2 regions of the Exiguobacterium sp. EF_C8 genome follow, and region 2 is predicted to be linked to the other one. Evidence: riboswitches for the same ligand, from Rfam matches in the RefSeq annotation. Region 2 holds a riboswitch; the other holds the start of a gene.
What was found. A riboswitch is a leader RNA that binds a small molecule or an ion and turns the genes downstream of it on or off. The one in region 2 is predicted to bind FMN.
Positions count from the first base shown of each region.

Region 1: linked by a shared signal. The riboswitch ahead of ACY2IG_RS13135 (ECF transporter S component) and the one ahead of ribD (bifunctional diaminohydroxyphosphoribosylaminopyrimidine deaminase/5-amino-6-(5-phosphoribosylamino)uracil reductase RibD) in region 2 are both predicted to bind FMN.

Region 1 covers NZ_CM143264.1:2,474,602-2,478,011, reverse strand. Annotated here, with positions in the region: gene ACY2IG_RS13145 (NAD(P)/FAD-dependent oxidoreductase) at 1-886, opposite strand, end outside; gene ACY2IG_RS13140 (YuzB family protein) at 979-1,212, shown strand; gene ACY2IG_RS13135 (ECF transporter S component) at 1,289-1,855, opposite strand; FMN riboswitch at 2,010-2,152, opposite strand; gene ACY2IG_RS13130 (HesB/IscA family protein) at 2,264-2,614, shown strand; gene ACY2IG_RS13125 (NAD-dependent epimerase/dehydratase family protein) at 2,733-3,410, shown strand, end outside.
Region 2 covers NZ_CM143264.1:2,843,640-2,847,049, reverse strand. Annotated here, with positions in the region: gene ACY2IG_RS14990 (MetQ/NlpA family ABC transporter substrate-binding protein) at 1-51, shown strand, start outside; gene ACY2IG_RS14985 (M20 family metallopeptidase) at 74-1,279, shown strand; FMN riboswitch at 1,463-1,607, shown strand; gene ribD (bifunctional diaminohydroxyphosphoribosylaminopyrimidine deaminase/5-amino-6-(5-phosphoribosylamino)uracil reductase RibD) at 1,790-2,806, shown strand; gene ribE (riboflavin synthase) at 2,791-3,410, shown strand, end outside.

The DNA.
Region 1 (3,410 bases), 370 kb from region 2:
GCCACTTGGCTTGTAAGACATCGACGACTTGTTCTGCCTGATGTTCTGCGAGTTGACCACTTGGTGCATACGGTAGACTTGCACAATCACCGATGACGAAGACGTTATCGTATTCCGGTACGTGATGATGTTCCGTCAATTTGATCCGACCGCCACTATCCGCAGCAAAGCCGAGATCGCGTACAACTTTGACCGGCTGCGTACCAGCTGTCCAAATCGTTAAGTCGGATGGATACGTATCGTCGCCGTTTCGCACATCGTCCGCTGTGACGAGCGTGACATTCGAGTTGTTGATGACTTCAACGTCATGTTCCTCGAACCATTCCTGAACGTAAGACGAGACTTTATCGGATAAGAACGACAAGACGGATGGACCGCGGTCGAATAGACGAATCGTCAAATCCTTCCGGCTCTCATGTAGTTCACTGGCGAGTTCGACACCAGATAGACCAGCACCGACGATCGAGACAACGGATTCCGGTGACAGACCATAAATCGCTTGTTGTGTCTTCCGTGATTCTTCTAGTGTCTGGATGCTGTATGTAAATTCTTGAGCACCCGGAATGTTGTGGTATTTATCCTCGCAACCGAGGGCGATGATTAAGTCATCATAGAATAATTCTGATCCGTCCTGCAGATGGACTGTATTCGTCTCTGGTGAGATTTTGATGACATGTCCATATTTATAGGTAAGATGTTTCCCCTCCGGAAATTCAATCCGGACATCCCGATCTGATAATGTACCTGCTGCGAGTGCGTAGTATTCCGTTTTGAGTGCGTGGTACGGTAGACGGTCGACGAGCGTGACGGCAACTTCCTCGTCCTTGAATCGCTCACAAATCCGCATTCCACCATAACCTCCGCCGAGTACGATCAATTGCTTCATAACGTAAAATCCCCCTTAGTTCCCCTAAATCAGTCTGACCTTGTATAATACGACATGAGGCAGGTCGTTTCCTGCTTGAAGGAGGAAAAAAAGTGAATCCGATTATTGAATTTTGTATTAGTAACTTAGCGGCTGGTACACAGGTCGTCATGGAGCAACTTGAACGTGACCCGAATGTTGACGTCGTCGAATACGGTTGCCTCGGTTATTGCGGGATTTGTTCGCTTGACCATTTTTGTCTCGTAGATGGTGAGACCGTCGTAGGTGAAACGCCGGAAGAGTTGCTTGAAAAGATTTACCTGAAAATCGAAGAGAATGAGCTGTGAGCATGGACAGCCAAAAAATCCCCTCGTTCGTCTGAACGAGGGGATTCGTGTCCGTCAGCGGGCGCAGCTTTTCGGATCAGGCAGATTGTTGGCGGCGCATCATCCATGGGCGTAGTTTCAAGAACAATGGAATGAAGAGTGCCGAGATGAACAAAGCCTTGATAACGTTAAACGGTAAGATACCGGCAGTGATCGCTGTCCATTTGACAGCTGGATCCGCCATGTAATCCATACCGAGGAACCATGCATACGCTGGAAGGATCAAGATATAGTTGAGGATCGCAAGACCGAGTGCCATCGTGATCGTACCAGCGACGAGACCAGTTGCGAGACCTTGTGTTGATTTCTTTTTGTGGTAGAACCAGCTGACAGGTAGTACGAATGCGACGCCTGCAGCGAAGTTCGCGAATTCTCCGACCGGAACACCACTTCCGCGGAAGATGTAGTATAACACGTTCTTCAATGCTTCGACGATGACACCTGCGACCGGTGAGAACATGATCGCTGCGACAAGAGCAGGAACATCACTGAAGTCGATCTTCAGATAGTTTGGTAAGAACGGTAGTGGAAAATTGATAAGCATAAGAACAAATGAGATTGAACCTAACATTGACAGAGTGACCATTTTTTGTGTGCGTTTCATACGAGTATTGTCTCCTTTTGCTCGTTCCTCTCGATGAAGTATTGGCATGACTGCGACCATAAAGAAACCCCTATTGATCAGATCAACAGGGGAGAAGTCCGCATTAAATAAACCTAATCGATTATTGCAAAATCAATCAAATTCAAACTCATGCCGCCATCTTCTCCCATCCAGACTGTACTGTCGGCTCCTGAATTACACAGAATCAGCAAATAGCGCCCTATTCGCTCGCGGGCTTCAACTTAAAGAGAGTTGTTTACCGCCGGTCGGGAATTTCACCCTGCCCTGAAGATGGAACGATTATTTTATTGTACATACCATTTATACAACGAATTCAAGATAGTTTCAAGCAACTAGGTTTCGATTCGCTCAGAAGTTGCGTATACTAAAGAAAAGGAAGGTGATGACATGATCCATTTAACGGAGGCAGCAGCGCTACAAGTCCAGGACATGATGGCGCAGGCACCAGCAGATGAACGAAATCTTCGGATGCTCGTCCAAGGTGGTGGATGTAGTGGTCTGTCGTACGGAATGGGATTCGATCAACAAAAAGAAACGGATCTCGTTTTTGAACAGCACGGCGTGACCGTCATCGTGGACGAAAAGGATTATCCGGTCGTCAAAGGACTGGAAATCGATTATAAACAGTCAATGCTTGGTGGCGGATTCACGATCACGAATCCGAATGCCATCGCAACGTGTGGTTGCGGAACATCATTCCGGACAGCAACGAATGCCGGGACACCAGGTGGCTGTTAATGAATCCAATCGTGGACATCGTCCACGATTTTTTTGTTGCTCTCATACAGGAGACTTGTTGAGTTTACTCGAAATATTACAGAGAGTGAATGCTACTACGAATAGGGAGGGCTTCAGGATGAGAAAAGTATTGATCTTCGGGGGAACACGCTATTTCGGACGACGCTTAGCAATTCGTTTAGCCGATTCGGGGGATGATGTGACGATCGTCACACGCGGTGAGCATACTCCACCAGTCGCGAAGGGCTTGACATTTTTCAAAGGAGACCGGACGTCAAGTAGTACGATGAAGGATTTAAGCCAACAGCACTGGGATGTCATCTATGACAACATTTGCTTCACGCCGTATCAAGCAAAGCTCGCGATCGACGCGTTTGAAGGAAAAGTCGGACGCTATGTGTTGACGTCGACGATGTCTGTTTATGAAGACGGTGGTGCGAATATCACGGAACGTGCCTACAATCCGTTTCCCGGGAAATATGATCTTGAGAAGGAACATGGTTATGGCGAAGGAAAGCGCCAAGCGGAGAGTTATTTCTTCCAACGCGCGACCTTCCCTGTCGTTGCCGTTCGTTTTCCTGTTGTCCTCGGACCAGACGATTATACGGAACGACTTGTCTTCCATATCAAACGCGCGCTTGACGGTCGTCCGATTATCGCTGAAAACAACTATGCGAAGATGGGCTACATCTCAAGTTACGAAGCCGCTGCCTTTCTTGAATGGTGTGGTCGTTCGGAATTGACAGGACCGATCAACGCTGCGAGTGACGGCGTCCTATCGATTCAAGACCTGATG
Region 2 (3,410 bases):
AAAGGTAGCTCGATCCCGACGTTCGTTCCACTAAGCGACATCGGCGAATAAATTCTAAAGGAGAGTGGATAGCATGACGACACCAGTACGCACGACATGGGTAGAGACGATTGAACAGGACATCGAACAAAAACGGGAATCGTATCTTGAGACGAGCCACCGGATTCATGCGACGCCGGAAATCGGTAACGAGGAATTCTTTGCTTCGCGGCTACATGCAGAGCGTTTGACGGCAGAAGGCTTTACAGTAGAACTCGGCGTCGCAGGGCACGAGACCGCGTTCTTCGCGAAGAAGTCAAGCGACCGACCTGGCGCGACAATTGCCTTTCTCGCTGAGTACGATGCGTTGCCGGGCATCGGACACGCATGCGGTCATAATATCATCGGAACGACGAGTGTCGCAGCGGCGATCGCGGTCAGCAAAGTGCTTGATGAAGTCGGTGGGAGTGTCGTCGTGCTTGGAACGCCAGCCGAAGAAGGTGGGCCGAACGGAAGTGCGAAAGGCAGTTTCGTCAAACACCAGTTGCTTGAAGGAATCGATGCGGCCTTGATGGTCCATCCGTCCGGACAAACGCGGATCACGGGATCCTCTCTTGCGGTCGATCCGCTCGATTTTGCCTTTACGGGTCGTCCCGCGCACGCAGCGGCGACACCGGAAGAAGGTATCAACGCTCTCGACGCTGTCATTCAGCTCTTCAATGGGATCAACGCCTTACGTCAGCAGTTACCGGACGATGTCCGGATCCACGGGATCATCACGCATGGTGGCGATGCGCCGAACATCATTCCGGAATACGCAAAAGCACGTTTCTTCATTCGGGCGACGACACGGGAACGGCTGAATGCCGTCACGGAGAAAGTCAAAGCGGTCGCGCAAGGTGCGGCACTTGCGACCGGGGCGACGCTTGACGTCATCGCTTTCCAAAATGAAGTCGACAATCTCGTCTTCAACCGGACGTTTGATCGTCTCTTCCAAGAAGAAGCAGAGGCGCTTGGGCAAATCGTGCACCTCGACGAACGACCGGGTCTTGGATCGACGGACGCGGGTAACATCAGTCAAGTCATCCCGACAATCCATCCGTATATCAAGATTGGTCCGGACGATCTCGTCGCGCATACAGAAGCATTCAAAGAAGCCGCCCGTTCAGAAGCGGGGGATGAAGCGTTGATCGCAGGCGCTAAAATCCTCGCACGGACAGCACTTCGCGTCCTCGCTGATGAACGGACACGCGGAGCGATTGCCCAAGAATTCCACGACCGGAAGAACGGGTATTTGTAACCGGAACACAATGACTGGACGCACTGATATCAGGTGCTCCAGTCATTTTTAGTATCCAATAGATCACGAATTGGGGAGGGGTAACAGAAGTGGAACGAAATCATAAAAGAGCCAATACCGAAACATTTGCGCTTTGTTTTCTTGAAAAAGATATGCTAGGCTAAAGTTGTATAACTCAATAATCCAGTTCTTCGGGGTAGGGTGAAAATCCCAACCGGCGGTGATGCGATCGATCGATCGACGAGCCCGCGACCCGTGATGTACGCATCATGGCTGACTTGGTGAGATTCCAGGGCCGACGGTAAAGTCCGGATGGGAGAAGAACGAAACGACGCGATTCAAGCTGTTTTCTGAAAAAATGTTTTCAGGAGATGGTCTCTTTCTGCATGCGAAAAAGCAGAAGGCGAACCGTGTATTTCGTGAACCCTTCTATACAGACGCCCTTTTTTCAAGGGGCGTCTTTTTTATTTGAAAGGAGTGAACGCGATGTCACAGATGATGAGTTATGCCATGCAATTAGCACATATGTTAAACGGACAAACAAGTCCGAATCCAAGTGTCGGCTGTGTCATCGTCAAACAAGGACGCATCATCGGTTTTGGTGCGCACCGGTTTGCCGGTGGTCCGCACGCGGAAGTCGAAGCCTTGCGAATGGCAGGAGAGGCCGCCCGTGGTGCTGATCTCTACGTGACGCTTGAGCCATGCAACCATCATGGTAAGACACCACCATGTACGGAAGCGATTCTACAAGCCGGGATCAAACGGGTTTTCGTCGCAACGGAAGACAAACATGCGATTGTCGCTGGTTCAGGGATCAAACGGCTTCAAGACGCGGGAATCGAAGTCGAAGTCGGCTTGTTACGGCATGAAGCGGAAGTCCTCTACGAGACATTTTGGAAAACGATCGAACGGAAACGTCCGACCGTGACCGTCAAAATCGCTCAGACGATGAACGGGATCGCGGCAACGGGGGAACAGCGCTGGATCACGTCAGAAGAAGCACGCGCGAATGGTCGCGCCCTGCGTGGTCGCCATGATGCGATCCTCGTCGGAAGTGAAACGGTGCTCGTCGATGATCCAGCACTGACTTTACGCGCAGTGTCAGGTATCGAGCCGATTCGAGTAATCGTCGATCGCCGTGGTCGGGTGCCAGAGACCGCGCAAGTCTTTTGCGATGGAAAAAATCCAACGTACTGGCTGACGAGTGTTCCTCGGATAAGTCATGATCAAGTGACGGTGCTCGTCGGTGAATATGAGACGCCGGAAGCGATTCTTAAACGCTTATACGAACAAGACATCCGCAGCGTTTTAATTGAAGGTGGACCGACGATTCAAGCCGCATTCTTTGAAGCAGATCTCGTCGATCGGATTGAAGTCTACCAAGCCCCGTCGATTTTTGAAGGGACTGCCTGGAACGGACGACATGATATCGAAGAACGTTTTCAAATCGATCAGGTTGAAACGGTCGGACCGGATCTCCATCTGACGTACATCCGAAAGGAGGAGACGATATGTTCACCGGATTGATTGAGGAAGTCGGGACCTTAAAACGAAAGATTCCGCGACCGAATGGATTAGCACTTGAAATTGAAGCGCACCGGGTGCTCGAAGGAACGAAGATTGGTGACAGCATCGCCGTCGACGGGATTTGTTTGACGGTCACGTCAATGAGCCCAACCGGTTTTACGGCGGATGCTGTCCATGACACGATTCGTTCGACAGCACTCGGCACGTACCGGGTCGGAAACCCGTTGCAACTCGAACGGGCGATGCCGGCAGACGGTCGGTTCGGTGGACATTTCGTCAGTGGGCACATCGACGGGACGGCACGACTAATCAGTCGGCGACCGGACGGAGAAGCGATGGTGTATACGTTTGATGTCGGATCGTGGCAAAAGTATTGCATTCCAAAAGGATCAATCGCGATCAACGGCACGAGCCTGACCTTGCAACGCGTCACCTCGGAAACGATCTCGATTTCATTGATTCCGCATTCCCGTCAAGTGACGACGTTTGATCGATTGGCAAGCGGCGCAGTCGTCAATATTGAGTGTGACATGATGGCGAAACATCTCTATCATTTCACGCAACATGAGAAACAGACGGACTGGGCAGCATTCTTAGGAGGCGA